Regions from separate parts of the Methylovirgula sp. genome, predicted to be linked through region 3. Evidence: riboswitches for the same ligand, from Rfam matches in the RefSeq annotation. Region 3 holds a riboswitch; each other region holds the start of a gene.
The links. A riboswitch is a leader RNA that binds a small molecule or an ion and turns the genes downstream of it on or off. The one in region 3 is predicted to bind cobalamin.

Region 1 (7,898 bases), 1.7 Mb from region 3:
TGTCGCGAATCTTCTGGATGTCGTCTAACGCACCATCGAGGCGGACATAAACCTGCGGACCTTTTGTATCGATCGACCCGGCGGCTGTTACGGCGTTCTGGCGCTGGAGCGCCGCAAAGACATCGTTCGGGCTGATCCCGAGCGTGGCCAGTCTGGCGTAGGAGAAGTTTACATAAACTCTCTCAGGCCGCTCGCCGACGATATCGACTTTGGCGACGCCGGGCACATGCAGCAATTGCTCGCGCACGGTCTCGGCCTGGCGCGTCAGCAGGCGATCGGGCAATCCATCCGCTTCGATGGAATAGACTGCGAAGACAACATCGGAATACTCATCGTTGACGAACGGACCTAAGGTGCCGAGCGGCAAGTTTCGCGCTTCATCGCCGAGCTTTTTGCGGGCTTGATAGAATTGCTCCGGCACCTCTGACGGCGGAGTCCGGTCGAGCAGATAAAGCGTCATGAACGCCAAGCCCGGCCGCGTAAACGTATCGACGTGATCGTACCATCGCAATTCCTGCAATCGCTTTTCCAATGGATCAGCGACGAGATCCTGCATTTCTTGCGCAGTTGCGCCGGGCCACGCGGCTGTCACGGTCAGAACCTTCACGGTGAAGGTCGGATCCTCGGCACGGCCGAGATTGAGATACGCGAACGCCCCCGCGAGCGAGATGGCCAAAATCAGAAAAAGCGTAATGCCGCGTTCGCGAACGGCCAAAGCCGAAAGATTAAAGCCACTCATTGCATGGCTGCCTTGCTATCCGCGAGCCGCACATGCTGACCTTCGTGCAGGAAATGTCCGCCAATCGCGACGATCTGATCACCCGCTTTGACGCCGCTGGTAAGGCGCGCCGTTTCCGCTCCGAACTGGGTGACGTGAACCAAGCGGAAACTGACCGTCGAATTCGACTCGTCGACAAGCCAAACTCCCGATCCGCTTCCTTCATCGTCTATTGCGCCGATAGGAACTTCGAGTTGGGTGGACGCGACGTCATCGGAGAGAGTCAGTGTGACGGTCGCGCCGAGCGGGGCTTGCGCGCCTGCGCCTTCGAGCACGTAACGCGCTTCATAAGTGCGCGTTCTGACGTCCGCTGCATCTGAAAGCTGTCGCAGATGCGCATCGACCGTGAGCGAACTTCCATAAAGTGTTGCTTGCGCCAACGACCCGATCTTCGGCCGGATTGTTTCCGGCAAATCGACCGAAGCCTCGCGCGGACCCGCATGAGCCAAACGAATGACGGTCTGCCCTTGCGCCACAATCTGTCCCGGCTCCGCCAAGGTTTCGACAATCGTGCCGTCGGCATCTGCGTAGAGAAGCGAATAATCACCTTGATTTCGGGCTTCGCTCTCCTGCGCTTGCGCGGCAGACAACAAGGCCGCAGCGCTGTCAGCGGCGGCTTTCGCCTGATCATAGGATTGTTTTGAAACGGCGCCCGAATCGACGAGCCTGCGATAGCGTTCTTCGTCCGCGGCCGCCTGGATGGCGCGGGCCTTGGCCGCGGCGACCTGCTCAAGCTGCGCGGAAATCGCGAGACGCAGATCGACGGGATCAATCCGCATCAAGGCCTGCCCCGCGGAGACCCTCTGTCCCGTATCAACGAGCCTCTGTATGATTTTGCCCGGAACGCGAAAACCGAGATCGCTTTGCACGCGGGCCGCGACAAAACCCGTGAAGCTGAGCGCGCCCGCGTCAGCCACCTGCACTTTTGTGACCTGGACGACCCTGTCGTCCAATCGCGGGTCTGCGTCCGCTTCCGGCTTGCAGGCGGCGAGCGCGAGGCCTGCCATCAGCGCGATGAAAAAATTCTGGGCCCGAGCCATGAGAGAACCCCACTATAATGTAGAGTTCTCAAATGCATACTAGTGACCAAATTGTCAACTAGTCACAATCCCATGAGGGCCTTTGTCACGGTGCAAGGCTTCGGAGGACAAGATTCGCCATCAGCGTCGCATCCTCATCCAGCGTATCGAGTCTGAGGAGAAGAACGGCCGGGTGCGCGACGCAATCAAGCGCTAGCATGATCGCTCTCGCGGTTTCGTCGAGAGGCGTCTTGCGCTCGAATTCGCCAGTTTCGCGACCATCGCGAAGGACAGCATGGACGATCGCGAGCAGGCTTTCCTTATACTTGTAGGTCGAGCCCCATTTCTCATTGATGCTTGTTGTGGCGAGATCATAAATCTTTCGATCATGAAAGAACATGTCTCCGCTCATGTCCGCTATGACCTTGAAAATACGGCGTAATCTCTCGGAGGCGGACCTCGGCTCTTTGACGACTGCCATCGCGGCATCGGAAATTTCCGCCAGGCACATAAAGCAGACAGCCTGGCCGATCGCCTGCTTCGAATCGAAGAACTTGTAGATATAAGCCTTGGACAGTCCTATCGCTTTGGCGAGGTCGGCCACGGTTGTCTTCTCATAGCCGTAGTGGCGAAAATGATCGCCCGCGGCGGCAATAATTTGCTCCCTGCGTTCATGCTCAACCGGGCCGCGCTGACCCACATCGGCCAACGGCGAGGGCGCGAGAGCCTTTTGATCGTCCTGCATCAGCGAAATATAGCGATCCTGCATCAGATTGACAAATAGTGACTGATATAGATATTGGTCACAAGACTTTGACGCTGCCTTTAACGTTTAAAGAGCCGACAACGAAATGGTCCATGTCTCCGCCACGAGGGCGAATTCCCAAAGCGGCGGACGCCGTCCTTCCGGATTTCCCCAATACACTAGGCCGGGCTGGCTGGCGTTGACGATCGCGCTCTCCGCATGCGCCGTCGGCCCGGATTATGTCGCCCCGCGCCTCGACCTCACGGCCTTTCACACACTCCCGAAGGCAGGCGCGAAGCCAGCGCCTCCACTCGATCAATGGTGGGTCGGGTTCAAGGATCCAGAACTCGTTGCCATTGTCGAACGCGCACTGGCGCAAAACCTCGATCTTGCCGCATCCTTTGCTCGCATCCACGAAGCGCGCGCGGCTGCCGCCGGCGCCAGCGCGCAATTGCTTCCGACGGCCGACTTCAACGCGCAAGCCGAAACAGAGAACCAATCTCTACAAAGTCCTTTAGGAAAGATCGCAAACGCGTTTCCGGGCTATACGCGCGATCAGCAAGATTACAATGTCGGCCCCGCCGCGAGTTGGGAGGTTGACCTGTTTGGCGGCTTGCAGAGAACTGCGGCGGCGGCCCACGATGAAGCCGAGGCCGCGGAGGCCGAAGGCTATGGCACGAGGATCAGTGTCGCGGCAGAAGCCGCGGATGCCTATCTGCAAATTCGTGGCTACCAGGCGCGCTTGACGGTCGCTCGCGATCAGATCGAAGTGAACAATCGGCTTCTGAGCATCGTTCGACGCAGGCGCGACAATGGAACCGGAAACGATCGCGAAGTCGCGCAGACCGAGGCTCTTCTGCACGAGGCGCGTGCGACCGTCCCGACCTTGCAAACCGGGCTCGATGCCCAGTTGAATCGCCTGGACGTGTTGATGGGGGCTCAGCCAGGGACATACGCACGCGAGCTTGGCGGACGACGCAATGTCCCCGTCCCGCCATCCATCACACGCACATCTGGCCCTGTCGATTTATTGAGACGGCGGCCGGACATCATCGCCGCCGAGCGCAGACTTGCGGCCTCGAACGAGCAAATTGGCGCCGCGATCGCCGATTATTATCCGAAAATATCGCTGTCTGGTGCGCTCGGCTTCGAAAGCATGAGCGTCAATCAGCTTTTGACCTCCCGCGCGTTCCAGCCAGTCGGCGCTGGCGCGTTGCGCTGGCGGCTCTTCGATTTCGGCAAGATTAATGCCGAGGTCGCACAAGCGCGCGGCAATCATCTGGAGGCGCTTCTTCTCTATCGCCAATCCGTATTGAAAGCGGCGGAAGATGTCGAAGATGCTTTTTCTGAACTGACGCAATCTGAATTGCGGGAGCAGGAACTGCGCGCAGAAGTCACTGCCCTCTCGCGCTCGCGCGATCTCTCAGAAAATGCCTATGAGGCTGGCGCGATCCCGCTGACGGACGTTCTCGATGCGGACCGTCAGCTCCTCGCGGCACGCGACGACCTCGTCAACAACCGGACTGAGTCCGCACGCGCCGCCGTCCGCTCATTCCGGGCCCTTGGCGGCGGCTGGAGCTGATAGAACCGAAAAAGCTTGGGCGGAAAGAGCAAGATGCGGATACTGCACTTTAGGCGCATGACCGACGTCGATCTCCGCTTCATAAGGTCAAAATCCTTTGGCAAATCAAAGCTACAGATCGGGAACCAACGGCGGCCAAACTTGACTCACGAACCCAATCACTCATATTCAGAGTTGTCGTGGTCTTCGGCGAATCCAATTCGACGAAGCTAAGAGGGAAGCCGGCAAGCGATCGGACCTGTTTCGTTCGAAAGTGAAGCTGGCGCTGCCCCCGCAACTGTGAGCGGTGAGCTGAAGTCCATCTGTGTCACTGGGATATCTGATCCTGGGAAGACGGACTCAAGCAGTGACCCGCGAGCCAGGAGACCTACCTCGACAATATATCGTCCTCGGGCGGGGTGTCTCGGTGGTGCGCTTCGACTTCTACGGCGCGCCGCGAAGTTGCAAACGCGTCGCTTTTTCATCGTCGCCTACACTCGCGGGTGACGCATGTTTTTGATTGTTCTGTTTCGGCGCTCGCGGTCTTCGGCAACACGATCTGCGTTTTATCCTGCGGAGCAGGCGCTGCTGGCCATCAATGGAAAGTCCATTGCGTCATCACCAAGACCAGCTAAAGCAAATTGAGTAGCTTGCGGCAATTTATCCTCGAAGCCATCGATACGCATCCCCAACCGTTGGAGAAAGACGGCGCCGTGGTGGTGGTCACCGGTGCGTCGTCTGGCATTGGGCGATCCACCGCCGAATTGTTTGCCCGGCGGGGCTGGCGGGTTGGCCTTATCGCGCGCGGTGAAGCCGGACTTCAGGCGGCCTGCAGCGATGTTGAACGCCAGGGGGTTATGGCTGCGACGGTACAGGCGGACGTGACTGATCTGGCCGCTCTCGACAACGCCGCCACGCACTTTGAACAGACGCTTGGACCGATCGACGTTTGGGTGAATTGCGCAGGAAACGGCACCTATGGGCGCTTCCTCGATACGCCCGCCGATCAATTCCAGCGTGTAACCGATGTCACTTATCTCGGCACGGTCAACGGTACGCGCGTCGCACTGCGCCGGATGCTGCCGCGCGATCGCGGCAGCATCATCAATGTGTGCTCCGCTGTCGCTTACCACGGTATGCCGTTACTATCGTCCTATTCGGGGGCGAAGCATGCGGTGCGGGGTTTTGGCCAATCGATCTGCGCCGAGCTGTTTGAGGAAGGCAGCCGCGTGCGGCTGACGACCATCTTTCCGCCAGCGGTCAACACACCCTTTTTCGAGCATGCGATATCCCATATGGGACGGCCCGGGCGTCCAATCGCGCCGGTCTATCAACCCGAGACCATCGCCGAGGCGATCTATCTGGCGACGATGACGAAGCGGCGAGAGATGCCGGTGAGTTTCACGACACTGGCATTCTCGATCGGCGTGCGCCTCGTTCCGGGCCTCGTGCATCGCGCGATCCGGAAACTTGGCTATGGCGGCCAGCTCGCCGACGGGGCGATGTCGCCGACACCGCAGGACACCACGCTGTTTGCAGCCTCGGATCGCGCCTCGCCGGCACGCGGTGCCTTTAGCACAGGAGCCCGGTCAGGGAGTGTACACGTTCGTCTTTTGTGTGCCCTCGCCGCGCTGACCGGGAGAAGCCGCATCGCAGCGGATGCCACCCCCTCTCCGGTAGAAGATCCGGCACCTGCCATTTTAGAGGAGCCGGTTTAGAGCCGGTTCAAATTGACGGACTCGCCGACCGTTTCCTCCACCAAAACCCGCGTGGCGGAAACGACCTTTTTCACCAGCCCTACATCCAGCGCGCGTGGGTTGGGACGAACCGCGACGCGGTCCTTCACATAGGCGCCGGTGACTCCCGCCCAGTCCGGCGCCAACGCCACATGCAGCGGCGTATCTGCGCCCTGTTCTTCGGTCCGCTGAAAATGCGCCATCAGCCGCCAGGCGGCACCGATCAGCCCCCGCTCTTTGATCAGCCCGGTGGCGACCGCGCCCGGATGCACGACATTGGCGACCACCTCGCTGCCGCGCAAATGCTCGGCACGCGCGAAGGTCGCCATCATCATCGCGAGTTTTGACTGGCTATAAGCGCGTACCATGGCCCAGTGCCGCGTGAGCTCCAGATTCTCCGGATCGATCTTCGCGCGGTCGGAAGTGGACGAGCCGATATTGACGATACGCGACGGCGCGCCCGACCGCAGCGCGCCCTCCAGGGCATTCGTCAAAACGAAAGGCGCGAGATGGTTCACCGCCAGCACGGCATCGTGGCCTTCCGCCGTCACCTGCTGCCGCGCGGCGAACATACCAGCGTTATTGACGAGCACGTCGAGCCGCGGGTGTGCCGCAGCGATCTCCAAACCCAGACGATGCGTTTCACGCAGCGAGCTTAGATTGGCCAGAAGCATTTCTGTGCTGGCCTCCGGCACATGGGAAGCGATCCAGGCGGCGACAGCGTGCCCTCGTTCCGAGTCCCGGCAAATCAGGACAACATGATAATTGGCGCGCGCCAGCCCCAACGCAATCCATCGCCCGATCCCGCCAGAAGCACCGGTGACAACACTTACAGGCCGACCTGTCTCACTCAATCGTTACGCTCCTCGCGCCATATCGACCGCTTCTATAGGAATCCTTTGGGCTTTTAGCGCCGGCCTGAACGATTTGGAAGCTGGGATATCGGCGCGGGAGGATTCGCATTATGTCCTAAAATCAGCGTGTCGCGAGAATGACTGCTTTCAGGAAATGCTTGGGGCAGCTTGAATGACTGGTTTGAGCGCAAAGCGGCCGGCGACAAAGTACCGGCGATACCATCGTGCAATGGCCTCGCCTCGCCATCTCTGCTGCAATGCGTCGGTCTCACGGCGGCAATCAGGAATGTGCTGGCGATTGGGAGCGCGGGAGGAATCTGATAGATATCTCTTATCGACGTCTGTCATCATGCAGGTCGGTTGGCCCGAGGAATGAACCCAGGCACACCGGTTTCGACCACGGCGTTGAAGCGAACTCTCTCCGTGAGGTTATCTCGAATCTCCAACATGGCATCTTCAGGCGGAGTCGAGATGTCGAAGTTCTCTTCAATGTGCTGACGCGAGGTCGAGGTCGTCAGGAGCGTCGTACCGCGCTGGACGGCCCAGGCCAAAGCTACTTGCGCGGGGGTCTTGTGAACCCGTTGCGCAATCGCCACGATGACCGGATCCTCTGTAAGTCTCGGCTCCATCGCATGCCCCAGCGCGGCGAATGCCAGCACCACGATGCCCTTCTGCCGGCAAAAATCGAGCAACTCCCATTCGGGGAGATACGGATGCGATTCGACCTGCACCACGGCAGGTTTGATCCGCGCAATTGCGACGATCTCTTGCAATCGCTCCAGACCAATATCCGATAGGCCGATTGACTTACACCTGCCGTCATCCACCAGACGCTCCAGCGCCCGCCATGTCTCTGCCAGCGTCACGCCGGCATCGTAAATGACCTTGCCTTGCTCGTCCCTCGGGTCCTGCTCGTCGCCGGGTTGAAAGGCAAAAGGAGTGTGGATGAGATAGCAATCAACATGGTCGAGTTGCAGTCGTCGCAGGCTTGCCTCATAGGCTGGCAGGACCCGCTCTGGGCGGTGGTTGTTGTTCCATAGCATTGTCGTAACGAAGACGTCCTCCCGGCGAATCTTCCCCTCCTTGAACACCTCCTGCATCGCCTCACCGACGGCGGCCTCGTTGCGGTAGCGGTCCGAACAATCGAGATGTCGAAATCCAACCTCCAACGCGGCCTTGGTCGCTTGCTTGGTCACGAGAGGATC
Region 2 (7,898 bases), 3.3 Mb from region 3:
CTAAGTCGGCCGCATCGGCCTGCGTGTCCGCCAACACGCGCGCCATGGACGTTGGCGGCCGCCCAAATGTGTGCAGACCTTCTGCGATGCGCATATCCTTGATATCGCAAAGCCATGCGTCGAGCTTGGCCAACGCTTCCTCCTGCGGCGCGTCAAGCGTGATGCCGCCTTCCGCCGCGAGTCCCGTTTCGCCGGCGCGCGCCAAAATCGTCTCGGCGAGCAAAGCGGCGCGTTTCGGGTCCATTTGCTGCGCCGAGGCATATTCGTCGAAGAGCGCCTCGAATTCCGCAAGATCGCCAGCGCTCCCGGCCGGCCCGAGCGGCGGTGTCAAATGGCCGACGATCACTGCGCCAGCGCGGCGTTTGGCTTGCGCTGCCTCGCCGGGATTGTTGACGATGAACGGATAAATCAGCGGCACCGGCCCGAGAAGCGCTTCCGGCGCACAAGATTCAGACAGCGCCGTCGCTTTGCCCGGCAGCCATTCGAGCGTGCCATGCGTGCCGAGCTGGATCATCGCATCGATCCGCTCGACGTGACGCAGCCACAGATAAAACGCGACGTAGAAATGCGACGGCGGCAGCCGCGCGTCGTGATAATCCGCCTTGCGTTGCGCCGCGCCGCCACGATCCGGCTGGATCGCGACGATCATCTTGCCGAGCCGCATGGCGCGAAACTGGAAAGCACCACGCTCGACATGCGGATCGGCATCCGGTGTGCCCCACGCGGCGATAATTGCGGCGCGCAATGTTTCCGGCAGCGCGGCGAATGCTTCTTCATACATTGCCAGAGATAAGAATTCGCACGGCGCGCCTTCCGCCAAAGTGCGGACGATCGCGTCGCCGTCATCGATCGCCTCAATATCGTAACCTGCCGCCCTGAGCTGCGTTGCGATCTCGACAAGGCTCGCGGGCGTATCGAGCCCCACCGCGTAGGCCGCACGCCCGGCCTTGGCCGGATAATCGGACAATATGCAGGCGAGCCGCCGGCCGCCGCGCGGGGTGCGGCGCAAACGCGCCCATGCTTGGGCAAGATCAGCGACGAATGCGATCCGTGCAGCGTCCGGCCGATGAACGACGCGCGTGAATTGTAACGCCACGCTGCGTTCAGTCTCCTCCTTAAAGGAAATCGTCCGCGTGATGATGCGGCCGTCAAGCTCCGGGAGGACGACATTCATGGCAAGATCAGCCACGCCGAGCCCGCGCATATCGCTGTCCCAGGACGCGCGCGAATTGCTGGCATGGATCATTTGCAGGATCGGCGCGTCCGCAGATTCAAGCGGGCTGTGCGCTTGATCCATGCGCGCGGCGAATGCCGTCGAATTCAGAATAACGTCGGGCCTCTCTTTCGTCAGAAGCTCGGAAAGCCAGATTCCTGCTTCGCCATCCTTGAGACTGGGCACATACGCCGCCAAGACGCGCAGGCCACGCGAGACCAAAGCATTGGCGACAGCTACGATTGGCGCGACATCCCCGGCGAGAAGATAGGCGCGATAAAACACAATGATTGCGAGCGGCGCATCACTCGCACCAGATCGGCAGGCGGCGGCGAAAAACCCGCAGGCTGGCGTCGATTGCGGCTCGGGCAATTGGCCTGTCTCGCCCTCGCTGCGCCGTTCAATCCAGGCAAAAAGATTGGCAAGATTGCCGGGACCGCCGCAATCGAAGCTGCTTGATATCGCGCGGAGCGTTTCGACGGGCAACGTCGAGAGATCGTCGAGCCGCGGGTCAGCGCGGCCATCACCCGAAATGAGAGCGAGATCGAAGCGATGCCGACGCGCGGCTGCCGCAAGCTCTTGCGCGCCATAACGCCAATAATCAAGACCGCCGAGAAGACGCACCAGCACGAAGCGCGCATGAGCCGCGACAGATTCAATATAACGATCGACCGAATAAGGATGGCGTAGCGCCGCCAATGACGCGAGGCGTACATCGGCGGTCTGGCGATCTTCCAGCGCCGCCGCGGCGAGCCCGAGATCGCTATCGGAAAAAGACAAAAAGACGATCGCGCCCGGCGTCTGGCCAAGATCGACAGCGCTCTCCGCTTCGTCGATCGTCCGCGTCGTCGTGCGCAGAAGATGCATGGGCGCTCAGCCGACCGCTGCGGCAATCGCCGCGCGATCAAGCCCCGTCTCGCCGATGACGACCAGCCGGCCCTGGCGGGATTCGTCCTTATGCCACGGACGATCGAAATTCTGCCGGAAGCGCCGTCCGACGCCCTGCACCAGAAGACGCATCGGCTTGCCCGCGACCTCGAAAAAGCCTTTCATCCGCAACACGTCATGCTGCTCGGCGATAGCACTCAGCCTGGCGATGAATTGCTCCTGATCGCTGACCGGACCGACATTGAGCACGAAGCTTTCGAACTCGTCGTGATCATGCTCGGGCTCGTCATCGTGATGCGACTTGCGCGCGTCGATCTCGTCTTCCGCCGCAGCTTCAAGCCCAAGCAGCAGCTCGGGATCGACCTTGCCTTCGCTCGTGACAACAATTTTGACCGCGCGCGGCAGAACTGCGGCGATCTGTTCACGCGCCTGCATCTTCTCATCGTCTGTCAGCAGATCGCTTTTGTTGAGCACGACCATATCAGCGCACAGAAGTTGATCCTCGAAGACTTCCTCAAGCGGATTATCGTGATCGAGCGAAGGATCGGCGGCGCGCTGTGCTGCGATCATTTCCGGATTATCGGCAAATGTGCCTGCGAGCACGGCAGCGCCATCGACCACGGCAATCACACCATCCACCGTGAGGCGCGAACGAATGGTCGGCCAATCAAAGGCTTTCACCAGCGGCTTGGGCAGGGCCAGACCCGACGTCTCGATGATGATGTGGTCGGGCTTCTCGCCGCGACCGAGCAACGCCTCAATGGCAGGCACGAAATCGTCTGCGACCGTGCAGCAGATACAGCCATTGGCGAGCTCGATAATATTTTCTTCGGGGCATGACGCGACACCGCAGCTGCGCAGGATTTCGCCATCGACGCCGACATCGCCGAATTCATTGATGATCAAAGCCAGGCGGCGGCCTTGCGCACGTTCGAGCAGATGGCGGATCAGCGTCGTCTTGCCGGAGCCCAGAAAGCCGGTGACGATCGTTGTCGGGATTTTATGCGTGTCGAGCGCCGCCATTCCATGCTCCGCGTCAGTTTTGCTTCGACGCGTTTTCTTCACGCGAACCGGAATCCACTTCGCTCGAAAACGCTCTATTCCGTGGGGTGAAAGGACCGGCGCACTTCAGCGCAACGCAGCTTAGCAAAGGCTGCAGCATTCGCCCGGGGCACCCCGCCCGACGCAAACGGTCAACGAAGACGGTAGGTCTCCTGGCTCGCGGCTCAACACATATGTCGCCCGCCTTCCCAGATCGCCTTTCGGCAATCCAGTGGCTTCGGGCGAAAGCTCGCCGCTCACAGTTGCGGGGGCAGCTGCGGCTTTGAGCAGACGCTCAGACCGCATTCCCTGTTTTCCTTCCGAAGAAGGACCGTCGTTTGGCACCTTGCCATCGCCCCGCAGCCTTGTCAAAACAGCGCCTTCCGCCGCGGCGGCTGGAGATTTCCCATGACAATTGCGCAAGATGCGCCTGATTCCGGCGCGCGGCACAAGGAAAAGATGCGCAAGCGCAAGGAAGCGCAGGACGAAGAAGTCGCCGCAAAGACGATCGAAAAAGGTCTGCTGATCGTCCATACCGGACGTGGCAAAGGCAAATCGACGGCGGCTTTCGGCCTCCTGCTGCGCGCAATCGGACATGGATGGCGCGTCGGTGTCGTGCAATTCATCAAGGGCGCGTGGTCGACGGGCGAACGCGACATCTTGGCGACGCGCTTCGCCGATCTCGTCTCCTGGCACACGATGGGAGAAGGCTTCACCTGGGAAACGCAGGATCGCGCCCGCGACATCGCCGCCGCCGAAGCCGCCTGGGCGAAGGCGAAAACGCTGATGGAAGACCCGCAGATCGGACTTGTCATCCTCGACGAACTGAACGTCGCCTTGCGCTACGATTATCTGCCGGTCGATGATGTCGTCGCGGCGCTGACCCAGCGGCGTCCCGGCCTGCATGTCGTTGTCACGGGACGTAATGCGCCGCAGACCCTGATCGACGCCGCCGATCTCGTGACCGAAATGAATGCGGTCAAGCATCATTTCGCGGCGGGCGTCAAAGCTCAGGCCGGAATCGAGTTTTAATGATAGCGCGACGTCTGATGTTTCAGGGCACGGGCTCTGACGTCGGCAAATCGCTGATCGTCGCCGGGCTTGCGCGGGCATATCGCAAACGCGGACTCGCGGTCACGCCATTCAAGCCGCAAAACATGTCCAACAATGCCGCCGTGACGGCAGACGGCGGCGAGATCGGCCGGGCGCAGGCTTTGCAGGCGCGCGCGGCGGGGCTTGCGCCAAGCGTGCATATGAATCCTGTCTTATTGAAACCGCAAAGCGATGTCGGTTCGCAAGTCGTGGTGCAAGGCCGCGTCGTGGGGACCGCCAAAGCGCGCGAATATCAGGCTTGGAAACCAAAACTGCGCGCCGCCGTGCTCGAAAGTTTTGCGACACTTGCGGCTGCGGCGGATCTGGTACTCGTCGAGGGCGCCGGGAGCCCCGCCGAAATCAATCTGCGCGCCAACGATATCGCAAACATGGGTTTCGCCCGGGCTGTAGATTGTCCCGTCGTTCTCATAGGTGACATCGACCGCGGCGGCGTCATCGCCCAGATCGCTGGCACGAAAGCGGTGCTCGATGCCGACGATGCGGCGCTGATCCGGGGCTTCATCGTCAATAAATTTCGCGGCGATCCGACGCTCTTCGAAGCCGGGATGCGCGACATCGAAACCTATTCAGGTTGGCCGGCACTCGGACTCATTCCTTATTTCGCCGATGCTGCCCTTCTGCCTGCCGAGGACAGTGTTCCGCACCAACGTTTTATGCCAAGCGGCAAAAACCGGCCGCTCAAGATCGTGACGCCGGTTCTGCCGCATATCGCGAATTTCGACGATCTCGATCCGCTCGCTGCGGAGCCTAACATCAATTTCATGATGATGCGGCATGGCACGCCCCTCCCCGGCGATGCCGACCTGATCATCCTGCCAGGATCGAAAGCGACGCGCGCCGACATGGATGCGCTCGTCGCAGAAGGCTGGGACATCGATATCAAGGCGCATGTGCGGCGCGGCGGTAAAGTTCTCGGCCTCTGCGGCGGCTTTCAATTGCTTGGGCGGCGGATTGCCGACCCGGACGGTATTGAAGGCGCACCCGGCGAAACGCTAGGCCTCGGCCTGCTCGATGTCGAGACCGTGCTCGGCGGCGACAAGGCGCTTTTGGCTGTCGCCGGTCATGACACGGCGGACGGCGCGCCGTTCAAAGGCTATGAAATGCACATCGGCCAAACTTATGGACCGGATTGTATGTGCCCGATGCACAGACTTGATGACGGCCGCGTTGAAGGCGCGCGTTCAGCGAGCGGCCTCGTCGCCGGCACCTATGTCCATGGCCTTTTTGCCGACGATCATCAACGCCGCGCATGGATCACGTCGCTGGGCGGCAATGGCTCCGATCTCGCCTATGAAGACCAGATCGAGCGAACGCTCGACGGCCTTGCCACGCATCTCGAAACTCACCTTGATCTCGATCTTTTGCTCAGCCTCGCCAAATGAAGACGAGTGCCAGCGCCGCATAGCAACAAATCTGAATCGCGGCGGCACGTCGAAACAATTCGAGCGCGCGGAAAATATCTTTGGCATTCGCGTCACAACGGCCATCGCCCATGAAGGCGCCATCAACGACATTTTCGCCATAGACTCGCGGACCGCCGAGCTTGAGGCCGAGAGCCCCGGCCATCGCTGTCTCCGGCCATCCGGCATTGGGCGACAGATGCTTGGGTGCGTCGCGCCGCGTAGCACGCCAAACCTCGCGCGCGGACGCAAACCCGCCAAAGACAGCGGCAGCGGCGAAAAGCAATGCCGCAAGCCGTGCCGCTGGAAGATTGACAAGATCGTCGAGCCGCGCCGACCCCCAGCCAAAATTTGCAAAGCGTGGCGTGCGATGCCCGACCATGCTGTCGGCAGTGTTGATTGTCTTATAGAGCATCGCGCCGGTGAGACCGCCAACAGCGAGCCAGAACGCCGGCGCAACGACGCCATCGGAGAAATTCTCGGCGAGACTTTCGATCGCGGCCCGTGCAATGCCCGCTTCATCGAGGTCAGCCGCATTGCGCCCGACAATCCGGCCGACCGCCGCGCGCGCCGGTTCAACCCCCTCGCGCTCCAACGCTGTGGCGACGGCTCGCACATGATCGTGGAGAGAGCGTTGCGCCAGCAAGCTCGTTGCGAGGAGCGCGAGCACTAGTTCGCCGAAGATTGACGTGCCGAGCAGCCGCGTGACGACGACGCCACAAATTCCGACGCAAGCCAGCCAGAAGACCAAAGCAACAACGCCAGAGAGCTTTTGAATTTGCGCGTTTGTAGATTGCCGATTGAGCCGCGATTCCGTCGCACCAATCAACACGCCGATCCACATGATTGGATGGCCGATCACGCGCAATAAAAATGCCGGATAGCCGAAGATCGCTTCAAGCGCGAGTACCGCCGCCGTGAGACCAAACGTACTCGTGAACGTCATTCTTATGTCCGGTTGGCGAAATCGACATGACGACGTCCGCTAAATGCCGATCGGATACCGTGCGGTCAAGCTTGCCGAGACTGGTGATGAATAAGTGCCGATGCAGGATTGACCGTATTCGAAGGGGCATGACATGGATTTTAAAATGTTATGGTTGAATTCGTGTAACGCGCATTGCATGTTCGGCAAGTATTTTTCTGGAGTAGAGCATTGTCCGTTCCGAGCCGATCCTCTCCATTGCCTCTCGGCTCATTCGCGCTCATCGCCGTGATTATCGCGGCGAGTGCTGGCGCCTTCGCTTATACGGCGGGCTGGCTATCCCCCGACCGTCTCACCGCTCGTAAAATCATCGCCGCTTTAGCCCCGCCTGGCGGCCCCGCGCTCGGGCATCGGCGTAACCACGCAAAGGGAATTTGTTTTACTGGCGTGTTCGACTCGAACGGCAACGGCGCGGTACTCTCTTCATCGCAGATATTCACCCGCGGGCAATATCCGGCGCTCGGGCGCTTCAACCTCGCGACTCCGAACGCGAACGCGGCCGATGCGATGGTTCGCGTGAGAGGCCTTGGACTTCAGATTTCAGCACCGAACGGCGAAGTCTGGCGCTCGGCCATGATCGACCCACCCTTCTTTCCCGTCGCCACGGTGGAAGGTTTTTATGCTCTGCAATTAGCGTCGAAAAGCAAAGATCCCAGCGCGATGAGGACATTTGTGGCGTCGCATCCGGAAGTCAAAGCTTTTGGCGGCTGGGCAAAGAGCACTCCATGGACAGGAAGCTACGCCGAAGAGCCCTATAATAGCTTAGACTCCTTCATCTTTACAGACGAGTCGAGTGCAAAGCGCGCGGTGCGCTGGTCATATAGTCCACAGGCGCAAGCCGTACCGATCACGCAAGCCGAACTTAGCAAACGCGGCCCCAATTATCTCGAACAGGAAATCGCAGAGCGCGTCGGCAAGGCACCGCAGCGTTGGACATTGACGTTGACCGTTGCAGATTCCAGCGATCAGACAGCCGACCCGAGCAAGCCCTGGCCGAAGGGACGCCGAACGATCACAGCCGGAGAGCTTGTTGTGCAGAAGGTCGAGGCCGAGGCAGACGGCCCTTGCCGAGATATCAATTTCGATCCGACGATCCTGCCAAACGGCGTCACGGTCTCCGATGATCCGTTTCCGGCCGCGCGCTCCTCCGCATATGCGGTCTCCTACGACGCCCGCACGGCGGAGGCTAAGTATTATCCGTATACCCAATCGAGTTCGCACCCATGAGCACAGACCGTCAGCGTTTCACCGTTCTTCA
Region 3 (7,898 bases):
CGCAGCGCCCGTTCCATCCGCTGGATGACTTCGGCTTCGCTCGGCGCCCACGCCGTCACTTTCTCGAGCAGCGCATCGTAATAGCGCGTGACAACTGCACCGGAATAGGCCGTGCCCCCATCAACCCGGATGCCAAAGCCGAAAGCGCCACGATACGCGGTGATGCGGCCATAATCTGGAATGAAATTATTGTCGGGATTTTCGGTCGTGATCCGGCATTGCAAAGCGTGCCCTTCAAGCCGGATCTGATCCTGCGGTGGAATGCCTGTCTCATCGATATGCCCCAGACGGCCACCTTCGAGGATTTTGATCTGCGCCTTGACGATGTCGAGCCCTGTCACCTGCTCCGTGACGGTATGTTCGACCTGAATGCGTGGGTTGACCTCGATGAAATAGAACTTCCCTGTATCTGCATCGAGCAGGAATTCCACCGTACCCGCGCCGACATAATTCGTGGCGTCGCCGATCCTGAGTGCGGCCTTGCAGAGGGCCTCGCGCGTGGCGGCGTCGAGATAGGGCGCCGGCGCGCGCTCGACGACTTTCTGATGGCGGCGCTGGATCGAACAATCGCGCTCGAAGAGATGAACCCGCTGCCCATGCTTGTCGCCCAAAAGCTGCACTTCGACGTGCCGCGCATGGCGCACCAGCTTTTCGAGGTAAACTTCGTCCTTGCCGAACGCAGATTTCGCCTCGCGCTTGGCACTCTTCACAGCGTCAATCAGGCCATCTTCGCTCTCGATGGGCCGCATCCCGCGCCCACCGCCGCCCCATGACGCTTTCAGCATGAGCGGATAGCCGACCTCCGACGCGAGGCGGCGAATTTCGGCCTCATCGTCCGGCAGTGGCGCCGTCGCTGGCATCACCGGCACGCCAACGAAGACCGCGAGATTGCGCGCTGCGACCTTGTTGCCGAGCGTCCGCATCGTTTCTGGCGATGGCCCGATGAAGACGATGCCTTTCGCCGCACAGGCTTCGGCGAACTCCGGACTTTCCGAAAGGAACCCATAGCCCGGATGGATCGCATCGACCTTCGCCGTCACTGCGACCCGCAGCACCTCTTCAATCGAAAGGTAGGATTCCAAGGGGCCGAGTCGAAGCTCGCCGCCGCGGCCGCGACCGACCTGGTAGGCTTCGTCGGCCTTGAAACGATGCAGGGAGAGCTTGTCTTCCTCGGTATAAATCGCGACCGTCGCGATTCCCATTTCGGTCGCGGCGCGGAAAACCCGAATGGCGATCTCGCCGCGATTGGCGACCAAAATCCGCTTGACGCTCAAAGTTCAGGCCCCCGGGAGAGAAATTTCCCAACGCAAGACCGAAGGCCACGTTGCCGATCGGAAGCTTAGCCTCCGAGCCGGACCTGAACTTTACGCTGAGGGACCGTTTCCTCAAACTCCCCTAAATCGCCGCACACAAGACCACGACGCTCACAGAAGAAAGGCCCGGCGACCATATTCGCCGAATCGGAAGCGAGGAAACCGGCCGCTGGCGATATCCCCGGGCTCAAAGGCCGCATTTATTAGCTGTTTAATATCCGACGGAACCTACTCGAAGCTCCGATGGCCTCATTGCTCCCGAGAATCGCTGATGGTCTCCAGTCCGCGATTCAAGGTAATGCGGCGGCCGGGATTTTCGGTGAGGGCCGCGACATAAATCGCGCGTGCCAGCACAATGCTCGCCGCGCGTGCGAGGACCTTCCCGATAGGCTCGTTTTCTTCAAGCCATAGCGTGACGCGATAGGGCAGATCTTCGGCTTCATTCAGTTCGCCGCTCACTGGCGCTTCGATCGGCTTCGCATCGGCTTGTTCGCGATCGGTCATTTTCCGTAACCCGTCCACCCGAGCGGAGAAGCGAACAATCATAAATCGAGTTAATGCCCCGGCCCGTTCCAACTGGATAAGATTCTATGCTTATGGCGCAGTGTAATATAGCGCGTCGGATATTCTCGGGTCGCACCGAAATAGGCGGCATAGCCGATACTGCCATTGGCAGTAACCGCCAGGACTTGCTCGACCGAAAGCTTGGCCGCATCCCAAAGTTCGACACGGAAGGGCAAATCCTCCCGTTCGTGAAGCGGTGGGCTGAAGGGAAGAAGTTCTGCCGGGTCGTCACCGTCACCGGTGGGCGGTGCAAGTTTGAAGGCGAGCCCACTCCGGCCTGGTTCTCTAAATGCTAAATTTCTTATGGAACTCAAGTTATCGCTCGCGGTTATTGAGAGTAACGCGGGATTTTAAGGTGAGCTACGTTTAGGAAAGCGACCATCCGATCGCTATAAACTATTTAAACATCGGGAACATAAATTTGCCCATCGGCGAACACAAAAGCGTTATCGATCTGGCTGAAGCGGGGCGATTTGCGCTTCTTATCGAGGCCATCACCGATTACGCCATCTTTATGCTCGACGAGAACGGCTTCGTCCGCACCTGGAATCCGGGGGCTGAACGGATCAAGGGTTACTCCCAATCGGAAGTTATCGGGCTGCATTTTTCTCGGTTCTTTACGCCCGAGGACCAAGCCAACAGTTTGCCATCGCTGATCCTGCGCGAGGCCGCTAGACACGGTCGTTACGAGGCGGAAGGCTGGCGTATTCGCAAGGACGGCGCACGGTTTTGGGCGAATGCGATCGTCGACACCATTCGTAACGATGCCGGCGAGCCGATCGGCTTCGTGAAAATCACCCGCGACGTAACCGAGCGGAAAGCCGCACAGGAAGCTCTACTCGAAAGTGAGCGCCGTTTCCGTTTGCTCGTGGACGGCGTGTCCGACTACGCGATTTATATGCTGGACCCGAACGGCATCATCACCAATTGGAATACCGGCGCGGAACGCATGAAAGGCTACTCGGCCAGCGAAATTATCGGCCAGCACTTTTCCCAATTTTATTCGAAGGAAGAGCGCATGTCGGGACTCCCCGTCCATGTGCTCGAAACCGCCGCCCGCATCGGTCGCTACGAGTCGGAAGGCTGGCGTCACAGGAAAGACGGGAGCCGCTTCTGGGCTTCGGTCGTGATGGATGCAATCAAGGACAACGCGGGGCGGCTTATTGGCTTCGCAAAAATCACACGCGACATCACTGAGCGGAAGGTGGCGCAAGATATATTGCGGGAGAGTGAACGCCAGTTTCGACTCCTCGTCGAAGGCGTGACGGATTATGCGCTTTTTATGCTCGATCCCAACGGCATCGTCACGAGCTGGAATAAAGGCGCGCAACGCATCAAGGGCTATTCTTCCGAGGAAATCATCGGTTGCCATTTCTCCCGGTTCTATACGGAAATTGAGCGTTCGGCCGGCGTCCCGGCGCGCGCCCTGCATACGGCTGGACAGGAAGGGCGTTTCGAAGCTGAAGGCTGGCGGCTGCGAAAAGATGGTTCGCGCTTCTGGGCCAGCGTCGTTATCGACGCGATCCGCGACGAAGCTGGCGTTCTCATCGGCTTTGCCAAGCTCACACGCGACGTCACAGAGCGGCGCGAAAACGAGCTCGCGATCGAGAAAGCGCAATTTGAACGTAACCGCGCACAGAAGATGGAAGCGCTCGGTCAGCTCACCGGGGGCGTCGCGCACGATTTCAACAATTTGCTGATGATCGTGAGCGGCCACATCCGTCAGCTTCGAAAGTTCGTACCCGCTGAAGACACCAAAGGCCAACGTTCGCTAGATGCCATCGAGGCAGCGGCAGGGCGCGGTCAGTCTCTGACCCGACAGCTTCTCACCTTTTCGCGCCGGCAGACGCTCAATCCCATCCCTGTTGAAATCGCCGCCCGCCTCGCTTCCGTGCGGACGTTGGTCGAGAGCTCGATGGGGCCGTCTTACAGGCTGGTCTTCGGCCTGCTGTCGGATGTGTGGCCTGTTCGGATCGATGCCGATGAATTCGAGCTTGCCCTGGTCAATCTTGTCCTGAATGCCCGTGATGCGACGCCGAACGGCGGAGAGATTAAAATCTCTGCGGCGAATGTGCAGCTGGATGGAAAAAGTTCCCCGGAACAACTGACTGGTGACTTCGTTGCGCTTAGCGTGGCGGATACTGGCTGCGGGATCCCCCAAGACGTCCTTGAGAAAATTTTCGATCCGTTTTTCACGACCAAAGGTCCGGGTAACGGAACTGGTCTCGGCTTGGCGCAGGTGCAAGGCTTCGCGCACCAATCCGGCGGCGCAATTTCGGTCACGAGCGAACTGCGGCAGGGAACTGTTTTCACGCTCTACCTCCCGCGCAGCAAGTCCGGAGGCGGCGAAAGCGATGAGAATATCACGCAGAATTTGGCCTCTACCGGAACATTGCTTCTCGTCGAAGACAATCCGGACGTGGCCGAGGCAACGGCTTCACTGATCGAAGACCTGGGATTTTCGGTTCAGATCGCTGGCAACGCGCAACTCGCCCTTGAAGTCCTCGCAAAGCAGGACATTTCGGTTGTCGTCAGCGACATCGTCATGGCGGGCTCGATCGACGGCGTGGACCTCGGGCGGACGGTTCGCGAGAAATATCCGAATTTGCCGATGATCCTCATCACCGGCTACAACAATCGCTCAGAGGAAGCGCGCGATGAGTTTATTGTATTGCGCAAGCCCTTCAGTGCCACCGACCTCGCGCGCGTCATCGCCCGTATCCAGTCCGAGGCCTCACCGCAAGGCCCGACGAACGTTATCCGTTTGGGTCAGCCGCGTAAAAGCGCGAAGCCTGAGAGTTGAAGTCGAGGATCAGCGTCGAAACGCGCTAGTGGTCGTGATCCGACCGCGCGTCGGAGAGCGGCGGATAATATATGGCGCAGGGAATGTAGGCGTTCGGGATATGCATTGTGGCAGGTAAGTCGCCGCCGGCCGCAATTTGAGCAGGCAAGAAATGCGTGTGCGGACCTGCAGGTGAGACGCCGCCGGGTTGCGGAATTCCGCTATAGACCTCTATCCGCCCAATCGGATTGCGCACGACGCGGACCGGCGACTCCGCCAAAATATTCGCGCCCTTCAAGCTCAACACCTGTTGCCATTCCGCGCCCAAACAGGCATCGAGACTCGCCTTGAGAGCTGCTGAACTCGTCCGCATGCAGAATGCGCCCGCGGCACGCCCGAGACCGAAATCATAGAGCGTTGCCTTGCGTTCATCTGGTTGGATCGCTTCAGTGTCTTCTCCGAGGCTCGCTAAACCGCCGCCGGGGAATTGCCGCGTGAGAACGCGCGGCACGGCAAGCACGACAACATCGCGGCTTGAGGATTCTGCCGATCCAACTGCCAGCGCCGCGACGTGATCCTGCAACGAAAGAGACATCGCACCACTTTGCGTGCGCGCACTGATCGTTCGATCGCTCAATTCCACGCGCAAATCGTCGTCTGCGCCGATGCAAAATTCCGCGATTGCGCCGTTCACGCCGGAAACCCAGGTTCCGCCGTCGGGGCGAAGTGTGTCCCTTATGAAGGCTCGTAAATCGTCGGTGCTCCAGCCGAGATGATAAATGCTAAGTTCCATCTGCGCACGCCGATCTGGCAGCGCCGCCCAAACGGCGCTCTTTTGGTCGTCGGTCAGGATTAGCCAGCTCGCGATTTCATCGCGGCTGCGCGCGCAACCAATACAGAAATCAGAAGACGGGCGGATGCGGCATACGCCAATGCAGGGGCTTGGAATCATCTCGGACACCGCTTGATCTGAAAATATTGGCGCGGAGCTTTACGCCGTGGACGCATTCATCCGCAAGCTGCGAACTTGTGCAAATCGAACTTGACAGCATTCGGGCTTCAGCTTCATCATAAGTGTGATGGTTCCCTTCGGGGATCAAAAGGGAACGCGGTGCGATCGTCAGATCCATGCCGCGGCTGCCCCCGCAACTGTAAGCGGCGAGCTGAACGCCATTAAGCCACTGGGCAACCGGGAAGGCGGCGCAAAGCAAAGACCCGTGAGCCAGGAGACCTGCCATCCGCCGTGGTCACGCGCGAACACATTGGGCGGGGTGTCCTGATGGGGGATGAATGCGCGTCTAAATCGCTCGCATTGATCGCTTTGGTTCGCAGTGACGTGTCACGTTGCTGCGAGGCATTATGCTCATCTCCCAACCCAACGCCGCGGCGGTGCGCCGCGCGCTTTTTGTTTCGTCAAGCGTCATCGCCCTAGCGTTTTCCTCCTCTGCCTTGGCGCAGGTCGCGACCGGCCAAGCCGCCGATCAGTCGCAATCCCTGCCAGAAGTCCTCGTGACGTCACCGACGACGGTGCCGACGCCAGAGAGCGATGTCGCAAGTAGCATCGGCGTCATCACAAGCCAGCAGATCTCGGCGCAGCAAGACCGCACCGTCCCCGACGCGCTGAGCACTGTCCCCGGCCTCAATGTCGTGCAGACGGGCGGACCGGGCGGCCAGACCTCCGTCTTTCTTCGCGGGACAAATTCGAACCACGTCAAGGTTTTGATCGATGGCATCGACGTCAGCGATCCGAGCAATCCCAATGACTCCTTCGACTTCGGCCAATTGCTGACTGGTGACATTGAGCGCATCGAAATCTTGCGCGGGCCGCAGAGCGGCCTTTACGGCTCGGATGCGATCGGCGGCGTCATCAATATCGTTACCAAGAAGGGCCAAGGCCCGCTCAAGGTGACGGGAACGATCGAGGGTGGCTCATTCGGAACGGCCAACCAGACCTTCAACGCCAGCGGCGCGCACTCGATCTTCAATTATGCATTCAACATCAGCCATTATCTCGCGGCCAGCACGCCGGTGACACCGTTGAACGAGCTTCCACCTGGCCAGCAGCGTAACAATGATTCCTACGAGAATTGGACCCTCTCGACCAAGCTGGGCGCCGACATCAACGAGCACCTGACGCTGAACTATGTCGGCCGTTATACAGATTCCACGTATTTCTTCACCGGCGACGGGTTCGACCCTTCAACCGGGCTGGAAGCTCCGGAGTCAACGCAAAGTCTACAAATTGACCACGACTTTTTCACCCGCGGCGAAGCGGTAACGTCCTTCTTCGACGACCGGCTGAAGAATTATCTCGGCATCAATTATTCGGACTCTAATAGCTTCAATGCCAGCCCCGGCACCGATAACGAAATCAACCAGGGCCAGCGCCTCAAATTCGATTGGCGCAGCGTGATCGCGGCACTGCCGGGCGAAACGATAGTTCTCGGTGCCGACCACGAGACCGAAACGCTCTTCCAGAACGATCCCGACGTCGATGCAAATCGTAATGACGCTGGCGGCTATGCGGAATTGCAGTCAAATTTCTATAATCGCTTCTTCCTCGTCTCGAATGTCCGCTACGACAATTACGACACGTTCGGCGGTCACGTGACCTATCGCGTTGCGCCAGCTTTCATCGTCCCGCAGACAGAGACGAAGCTCAAAGCTAGCTACGGCACCGGTTTCAAGGCACCGACACTGAGCGAACTCTACGTGAATTCTCCGGCCTTCTTGTTCTTCGCCAATCCCAACCTTCAGCCGGAGGAATCGACCGGCTACGACGCCGGTTTCGAGCAGCCTTTATTCCACGACAGGTTCAGCTTCGGGGCGACTTATTTCCACAACAACATCACGAATCTGATCGATTCTACCGACACGACCTACGTAAACATCGGCCATGCCGAAACGCAGGGTGTCGAAAGCTTTGCCGACTGGGCGGTCACCGACCGGCTGCATCTGCGAACGGATTACACCTACACGCGCGCGGTGGATGAATCGACCGGTCTAGAATTGCAGCGCAGACCATATGACAAGGGCAGTATCACCGCGCTCTGGACGCCGATTGATCCTCTTACCTTATCCGGCACTTTGATCGCGGTCAGCAAATGGGTCGACGATTTCGACCGCAACAATTCAAATACAGCGCCGGGGGATTTCACACCGGGTTATGTGGTCGTCAATGTCGCGGCGAATTACAAAGTCGACGACCACGTAAATCTCTTCGCTCGCATCGATAATCT
Region 4 (7,898 bases), 1.7 Mb from region 3:
TTGAGCTCGAAGCGGACATCAACATCACCTCCGTCTGGGGCACCGGAGACGTCTCGCCGAAGCCGGTCGGCTTCGAGGCGGTGCGCGTCAACGTCCACTTCGATGCAGATGCGCCCAAGGAAACGCTTGATGCGCTCGTCGCTCATGCCACGCTTTGGTCGCCGGTGGCGAACACTTACACCAAACCTGTCGCGCTCACCGTCGAGCGGATCGATTGATCCGATGGCCATTGGGCTGCACGCAGATCAAACGGTAGAAACGGGCGTCTTTGCACGCGTTCGCGCCATCGCCGCGCGTGAACTACGTCCGCGCGTGCGCGACATCGATGCGGGAACCTATCCGGCAGATGTGCTGCGCAGGCTGGGCGGCGCGGGCGTTTTCGCACATCACACCTCCGCCGGCGGCGGCGCCGATCTCGAAGCTGCGATCGAAGCGATGGCCATCGTCGGTGAGGAATGCCTTGCGACCGCGTTTTGCGCCTGGTGTCAGGACGCGCTCGTCTGGTACATCGCGAATACCGAAAACGCCGAACTCCGCGACGCCTTGCTACCAAGCGTCTCGAATGGCGAGATCCTCGGCGGCACGGGCCTTTCCAATCCGATGAAGGCTTTGTCCGGCATCGAAGCGCTGCGGCTGCGTGGCGCGCGTGTGGCGGGTGGCTGGCGCGTCAACGGGCTGCTGCCTTGGGTCTCCAATCTCGGCGACGGACATCTGTTCGGTATCTGCTTTGCTGGCGAAGGCGATCGGCTCGTGATGGCGCTGGCGCGCTGTAGCGATGAGGGGGTGACGACGCGCCAAAATGCACACTTTATCGCTTTGGAGGGGACGGCGACCCTGTCCGTGCTCTTTCGCGACGCCTTCATTCCGGATTCAATGGTGCTCGCCGATCCGGCCGAGCCGTTCGTCCGGCGCATTCGTGCGGGATTCATCCTCTTGCAAACCGGCATGGCGCTTGGCCTCGTCCGCGGCGCCATCGCGCTGGTGCGTGAGAGCGACAGCATTTGCGGAGACGTCAACGCGTATCTGCCGGATCGCCCCGACGACTTGCAACGCAAGGCCGTGCGGCTCGGGGATGAAATCGACGTTCTGGCGCGAACGCCTTACAAGACCGATCCCGCCTATCTGCGGGCAGTGTTGCAAGTGCGGCTGCACGGTTCTGAACTGTCGCTCGCGGCAGCCCAATCGGCGATGCTGCACGCGGGAGCGCGCGGCTACATCGCGGGCTCGGTGGCGAGTCGGAAGCTACGCGAAGCCTATTTCGTCGCGATCGTCACGCCGGCCATGAAACACTTGCGCAAGGACATCGCCAGCCTTGGAAATGAGCGCAAAGAGAACGACAGCTGAAATTGCATCTGGACAAAAGCCGCACTACTCAATTTGTTTCAGCCGGCGTTGCCGGAGGCGCAATGATTTGTCCGTTGGCAGCCAGTAGAGCCCGCAAATCCTGGATCGGCGGAAAAACTTCCTGATTCCAGTCGGAGCCCTGGCTGTCGTGCGCCGCTTGTTCCATCTCGACGACTTCGCGATCCTCTCTGAAGACGCGATTGGTGAACATGGCCATGATCGGCCAGACCACATCGAGAAGGAACGGTATTTTCGGACGGCGCACGGACAATGAAATGAATGTCCTGTTGGACCTTTGCTCTTTGTCGACAGGCGTGTAACCGAGCCAGACATCGAGAACCGGATCCCCCTCGGACGTCCAGAACTTGAGCGTCTGATGCGGATATTCGGTGCGGACCGTCATAAGATCCTGCGCCTTATCCGACTGCCCGCGTATCGCGCCGACGATGACGGCCTCGCCGAGCGGCGGCTTCTCATCCGGGCGCATGAAACTGTAATCGACTTCCATCCAATCATCGCCGACGCGGCGATCAAGATAACGCGGATAAACCTTGCCTGTCGTACTGCGATGAAGAAACTGATGGTTCATGTCCATGAGGTTCTCATGCATGAACGTAAAATGGCATGCGACGACCTCGCCGAAACGCCGCGTTTTGTAAGATTTATCGCCACCCGCGCCAATCTTCGTGGGCGGCGCATCCGGCGTTGCTGAACCCGGCCAGATGAAGATGATTCCATCGATTTCGTGGCAAGGGTAGGCTCGCACGCCGTTCGGCAATTTGCCCTTACCCAAGTAAGGAACGTCGACGCAATGGCCTTCCGAATTGTAGCTCCAGCCGTGATAGCCGCATCGGACGACATTGCCGTTTACGACGCCCTTCGACAGCGGCACCTGCCGGTGCGCGCACCGGTCTTCCAGCGCGAAAACGGCGCCCTCCTTGGGGCGGATGAGTACGATCGGCTCGCCCGCGAAACTCCCGGCGAACGGCCGCCCGGTTTTCACCTCGCGGGACCAGGCAAGCGGATACCAATGGTCGGCCTGCGCGCCGATCTTGCGGAGATCGAGGGGGGCCGCCGCCTTAGCCGCAGACGTTTGTTCAAGCATTCAAAGGCTCCGCGGCGAAAAATGAGATAGATTGCCCTGCGGAACGCCGTGGCCGCCATGGTGGAAGAGTCAAAAACATTGCGTCACCCCTCAAGCGCGAGCGGCGATGCACATGCGACGCGCCTGCAACTTCGCGGCGCGCCGTAGAAGTCGAAGCGCACCACCGAGACACCCCGCCCGAGGACGATATATTGTCGAGGCAGGTCTCCTGGCTTGCGGGTGGTTGTTTCGAGTCCGTCTTCCCAGGATCATATCTTCCCAGTGACATGCATGGACCCAAACTCGCCGCTTACAGTTGCGGGGGCAGCGCCGACTTTACTCTCGAACGAACCGCGTCCGATCGCCTACCGGCTTCCCTCTTAGCTTCGCACGAATGAGATTCGCCAAAGACCACGACAGCTTCGAATATGGGCGAATGGATGGGTGAGTCAAGGTCGCTCTAGATTCGATGTTCGCGTGGCGAAATAGCACGGGCGTGGTATGGCTGTTCGCGCAAGCAAAGAAACATTTATCCGGAGGAGGATTGAATGGGCGACCTGAAAATTGATCGCGTGCTGGTTGGCGAAGCGCTCGTGGGTGACGGCAACGAAGTCGCGCACATTGATCTGATCATGGGACCGAGAGGAAGTGCTGCCGAAACGGCTTTCTGCACGACGCTCACCAATCAGAAAGTCGGCGACAATGCTCTTCTGGCACTTGTGCGCCCAAACCTCATGACAAAGCCGGCGACTGTGATGTTCAACAAGGTCGACATCAAGAATGGAGATCAAGCGGAAAAAATGTTTGGTCCCGCGCAAACCGGCGTCGGAAAAGCTGTCATCGATTGCGTGAAATCCGGTGTCATTCCCAAAGATGAAGCCGCTAATATTTTTATTTGCGTTGGCGTCTTCATTCATTGGGAGGCAAAGGACGATGCCAAAATTCAGAACTGGAATTACGCGGCGACCAAGCTCGCGATCGAACGTGCTGTCAAAGGCGAGCCGTCAATAGATGACGTCATTTCCCAAGAAAATGTGACCTAGCATCCATCGCCCTTCTATAGTTGAGGGCCATTAGGCGGTCGGCGTGCCGCAATTCTCTGTCGGAAGCCCCGGCCCGCCTATTGCTGCGGCTGGCGGTTAAAATAATGCGCTGGCGCAGCCTTTTTCGTCCTTGACCGTTTTCCGCTGGCATGCGGCAATCTCCAGGCGGGGAGCCGGATGCGCGGGAGAACTATTGGGCAGTCAGCGCGGGTCTTTAGCCTTTCGGACAATTTGGCGAGCCGGCGCACTGCCCTATTCTTCGAGAAGGCGGAGGATTGGACATGAAGGTCGCCCGTTTGTTGCGCCGCACTGCGCGGCAGCTTGTTTCGTGGAAAAGGGCCAATCGCGCCAGCACCCGCGTCGATTTGGGTGATCTCGAAGAGCAAATCCGGATCATGCCGGACGCAGAATTTGCTGAATATCTGCGCCTGCATACCAAGTCGCACAGCTGGAAGGTTTAGACAGCTAAGCCTTGAGTGGATGGGAGCCGGGCTGATGGCATAAGCCTATGCTTGTCCGCCTTTCGCAACCCAGGTGGCGGCGGCCAGCCTTAGGCGACAATTGAAATGTGGCTAGTTTAAATCGATGGGTGTTTGCGGAAGACACCCATCGATCGCCGAAGCGCCTAAATTCAGAGCGCGCGCATGACGCCAGTTTTCGGATGACAGTTGATGTATTCGAAATACTGAGCGCCCGCGTCGAAGACAGACACTTCGTGATAAAGCACCAGCTCTTTAAACTTCTTGGCAAGCCGGTTGAACGTGACAAAAATCTGCAGATGCGTGTGGTGCGATTCTGCCCAGGATTCAAGATTCGACAATGAGCGCCAGAGGCTCACGCCGAAGCCTTTTTCCTGAAGTTTGCCGTCTTCTCCCATGTGATAGCAATAGCGGTTGCAATAGCAGCCGACTTCGAGACCGTCGTCGCGCAAATAATTCATTCCCTCGAGGAGCACCGGTTGAATATCGTCAAACCAGGTCCGGCGTTCTTCGTCCTCTGTCCGGCTCCAATCTTCGCCCGAGCGGATGAGGGTCAAGTTCAGATGACCGGTTACAATCACGCGGCCGCCTTTGGCCGGCGTGCCTTGTTTGAGAGTAAGTTCGCCCACCGGATCCATCGTGTCGGTCTGCGAAAGCGGCAGCCGATCGCGCATCGACCCCCAATACCCGTGCTCGATGATCGGCTCGCTCAGACCACCCAAGAGAATGCTGACACCCTCCAGAGGGCCCGGGGCGGTGAAGATCGTCTCGAATTGCTCCATGCGCGGAGACAATATCTCGCGAAAGTAACCGATCCCATCGTTCAACCGATCGTCTGAAGCCCACCAATTCTTAACCTCCGCGCTGGCGTTCCACGCGTGGTACTTGGCCGGATCATTCCAATATCCAACGGCAATCAAGTTGAGATGGCCTTGGCCATCAACGAATTGCACGAGATCGTGACGCGCGGGACCGTCGGCCAGTTTGAAGCTCTGCAGGATAGTTTGGAAGGCAGCGCAGGCGCGTCCCTTCGTTTCGTCGCCCTTCGACTGCACGCCGAAATAAGCCATGACAAGCTGTGTGATCGATTGTGAGCCAATTGCAGAATAGGCGGGCACTCCCGGCTTCCAAGTGTCGCTAACCCGGCGCGTGCGTGTGCGCGGGCATCTCAGATGGCTCGGAATCGATGAATCTAAACTCATGAGGTCGTCGCTCCCTGTCGCCGGATCTCTTCGGAACCGGATCGTTATTCAACCAGAAGGTTGGAATAACAGGCAGGAAGTTTTGTCAACCTCGTTATGCTAATTCGGATGTCGCAATGCGAATTGCACATTGGCACCGCGGGCAAGTCGCCGCGCATTTTGTCACGAAAGCCGCCGATGTCGATATCCGGGACATTATCGCCGCCAGTGCGCTTCCTAGCTTGAGGCGCACGTCTCGCTACTCGCCCTCCAGAAAATGCCCCAAAGCGTTCAACGGCTTTATGCCGTCACAAATGATTTTTGCGATCGCCAGCATCGGCACCGACAAGATCGCGCCAGGCACGCCCCACATCCAGAACCAGAATATCAGCGAGATAACGACAAGAACCGGATTGAGCGTGAAACGGCGCGCGAGCAGCATCGGCGTGACGGTTTCGCCTTCAATCACGTGGACAATGAAATACAGTGCCGCCGGCAACACGGCGCGCCATAGGCTCGGCATGACGAGCAGGCCTTGGAAAAGAAAAATTGCGATCCCTAAAAACGGCCCCATAATCGGGACGAAGTTTAGCAAGAATGCGATCACGCCCCAAAGCACCGGGTTGCTCACACCGCAAAGCCACATAATGATCGCCGTCGCCACGCCGACGCCCGCGTTCATTAATGTGATCGTCGCGAGATAAGCCGACACGTTGTTCTCGATCTGCTGACTGAGATCAACGACCTGCCGCTTGTCCTTGAATCGAGGCATGATCTCGACAAGGCGACGCAAAAACAAATCTTCCGAAATCAGCAGAAAAAACAGAACGAGAATTGTTTCGAACAATTCACTCGCGGCGTGTTGCGTCCCGCGAAACAGGGCCTGTGCCAAACCCATATTCTGGACTTCAGAATTCAATTGGCTTGTTGGCGGCTTACTTGGATCGGGCGGATGCAAAAACGAAAGAACTTTGGTCACCGGATCGCTGATAAACTTTATTCTCTCCTGAATTTGCGGAAGGCGCTCGGGCGCGGCGCGAATCCAATCCTCCGCCGGCCGGGCGACAACGACCCCCAATGCAATGATCACGGAAAACGCGGCGATGATCAGTAGCGAGGCCGAAATAACGCGAGGGATGCGCAGTTGCGACATGAAGCGCATGATTGGCTGAAGCAAAAGCTTCAGAATGAGCGCCAGAAAGATCGGCAGAATCACATCGGCGGCGACATAGGCCGCGGTGAGAGTTGCGAAGATCACCAGAATCCCGAGAAACGCCGAGTTCGGGTTTTCCGGCAGAAAAAACTCGTCGCGCGGCGGTGAAGGCAAATCCTTCGCAATTGTCTCTGTTGTCGGGACTACAATGTCCGGAAACGGCATCGCCAAAGCTCCGCACTACGGCCTTAAATCAATTTGGGCCTCCGTAAGTTCCGCTTATTGGACTATGCGCCGCTCCCGCGTCGCGGTGAGGCACAAATACCGCCTCGCGATGTCAAAGATCACCTCCCGCAGGGCGATCTTCAAAATCACGCCCCTCGAAGACCGCGCCATTCTCCGTAATGATTCGATAAAATTTCCGACTCTCCGGCCTCACCTCGGTCCTTAAATATTCGAGACCCGCTTCGAAGGACGGAAAGCGGCGGATAGCGATATTGATCGCCGACGGGAGCGCGAAATTCCGACTGAGATAGAGTCCGCAAGGATCGAGTCGATTGAACGTCGCGGTCATGTGGCCTTTCCACTGAGGCTTCTGTCTGCGTCAAATGGAGGATGCGCCAGGTCGGCTCTCGGGGGCGGATACTGGCGCGCGAATACGAATGGCATTGACCATCCGCCGGTGCTTGCCGATAGCCTCACGCCACGATAGGACGTGAGGCATTCACAAGGGTTTGGGAGATCGCCGCGGCGAGTTGGTCCTGACTGAAAGGCTTCGCGAGCCGGATGCAACCCGGATTGATGTCGGCCCTTGAGGATTCCGCATAACCGCTCACGAAAAGCACATTCATATGCGGAAATTTTTGGTTGATCTGACGAATGAGTTCGATGCCATTCATCCCCGGCATCGCGAAGTCGGTGAGCACAATGTCCACTGCCGATGATACCGCGAGCATCTGCAGCGCCTCCTGTCCAGATTCCGCTTCGATGACCGCGTGGCCTAAATCTTCCAGCATCGCCGCGGTGCCGGTTCGCACCAAAAAATCATCGTCCACGACAAGAATGTTGAGCCTGGCTGATGGGGTCATGAGCGGTCGGGCTGGCTTCTCGGACTCGACTTTTATCTCGGCATTTTGATGCGCGGCGAGTGGCAAGAAGAGGTCGACCGTCGTCCCACTATCCTTCACGCTCGAAAGATGCAGCGCGCCACCAGACTGCGCCGCCATGCCGTAAACCATCGATAAGCCGAGGCCCGTCCCCCTGCCCGGCCCTTTTGTCGTGAAAAACGGCTCGGTCGCTTTTGCCAAAGTCGCCTCGTCCATGCCGACACCGTTGTCCGCGAGGGAAATGCATAGATAATCGCCGGGTTTAAGCTGTTTAAGCTGAGGGTCGTGAACCGGTGTCGCTGAAATTGAAAGTGAGCCTCCCTCCGGCATGGCATCGCGCGCGTTCACGACAAGGTTGAGCAAAGCCAGCTCCAATTGATTGGGGTCGATCTCTATCGCCGGCAGATCGTCACGGAGCGAAATTGTCAAATGCACGGACGGCCCGACGGCCCGAACCAGAAGCTCCTCGATGTTGGTGATCAGTGTTGCCGCATCGACAGTGACGGGC

Region 1: another riboswitch for cobalamin. It lies ahead of WDN02_RS10090 (SDR family oxidoreductase); the one in region 3 lies ahead of WDN02_RS01740 (TonB-dependent receptor).
Region 2: another riboswitch for cobalamin. It lies ahead of cobW (cobalamin biosynthesis protein CobW); the one in region 3 lies ahead of WDN02_RS01740 (TonB-dependent receptor).
Region 4: another riboswitch for cobalamin. It lies ahead of WDN02_RS10030 (aromatic ring-hydroxylating dioxygenase subunit alpha); the one in region 3 lies ahead of WDN02_RS01740 (TonB-dependent receptor).

The regions. Positions count from the first base shown of each region.
Region 1 covers NZ_JBBCGP010000001.1:2,065,649-2,073,546, reverse strand. Annotated here, with positions in the region: gene WDN02_RS10110 (efflux RND transporter permease subunit) at 1-739, opposite strand, end outside; gene WDN02_RS10105 (efflux RND transporter periplasmic adaptor subunit) at 736-1,818, opposite strand; gene WDN02_RS10100 (TetR/AcrR family transcriptional regulator) at 1,904-2,566, opposite strand; gene WDN02_RS10095 (TolC family protein) at 2,742-4,124, shown strand; cobalamin riboswitch at 4,288-4,514, shown strand; gene WDN02_RS10090 (SDR family oxidoreductase) at 4,754-5,821, shown strand; gene WDN02_RS10085 (SDR family NAD(P)-dependent oxidoreductase) at 5,818-6,693, opposite strand; gene WDN02_RS10080 (aldo/keto reductase) at 7,041-7,898, opposite strand, start outside.
Region 2 covers NZ_JBBCGP010000001.1:3,697,601-3,705,498, forward strand. Annotated here, with positions in the region: gene cobN (cobaltochelatase subunit CobN) at 1-2,080, opposite strand, end outside; gene cobW (cobalamin biosynthesis protein CobW) at 2,087-3,124, opposite strand; cobalamin riboswitch at 3,288-3,493, opposite strand; gene cobO (cob(I)yrinic acid a,c-diamide adenosyltransferase) at 3,551-4,174, shown strand; gene WDN02_RS18060 (cobyric acid synthase) at 4,174-5,637, shown strand; gene cbiB (adenosylcobinamide-phosphate synthase CbiB) at 5,621-6,601, opposite strand; gene WDN02_RS18070 (catalase family peroxidase) at 6,839-7,867, shown strand; gene WDN02_RS18075 (cytochrome b) at 7,864-7,898, shown strand, end outside.
Region 3 covers NZ_JBBCGP010000001.1:365,536-373,433, forward strand. Annotated here, with positions in the region: gene pyc (pyruvate carboxylase) at 1-1,274, opposite strand, end outside; gene WDN02_RS01720 (hypothetical protein) at 1,563-1,889, opposite strand; gene WDN02_RS01725 (PAS domain S-box protein) at 2,299-4,680, shown strand; gene WDN02_RS01730 (hypothetical protein) at 4,706-5,452, opposite strand; partial or broken gene WDN02_RS01735 (DUF1289 domain-containing protein) at 5,471-5,611, opposite strand; cobalamin riboswitch at 5,723-5,913, shown strand; gene WDN02_RS01740 (TonB-dependent receptor) at 6,019-7,898, shown strand, end outside.
Region 4 covers NZ_JBBCGP010000001.1:2,051,767-2,059,664, reverse strand. Annotated here, with positions in the region: gene WDN02_RS10040 (OsmC family protein) at 1-218, shown strand, start outside; gene WDN02_RS10035 (acyl-CoA dehydrogenase family protein) at 223-1,344, shown strand; gene WDN02_RS10030 (aromatic ring-hydroxylating dioxygenase subunit alpha) at 1,373-2,449, opposite strand; cobalamin riboswitch at 2,630-2,859, opposite strand; gene fae (formaldehyde-activating enzyme) at 2,977-3,471, shown strand; gene WDN02_RS10020 (hypothetical protein) at 3,747-3,932, shown strand; gene WDN02_RS10015 (phenylacetaldoxime dehydratase family protein) at 4,103-5,068, opposite strand; gene WDN02_RS10010 (AI-2E family transporter) at 5,391-6,509, opposite strand; gene WDN02_RS10005 (response regulator) at 6,983-7,898, opposite strand, start outside.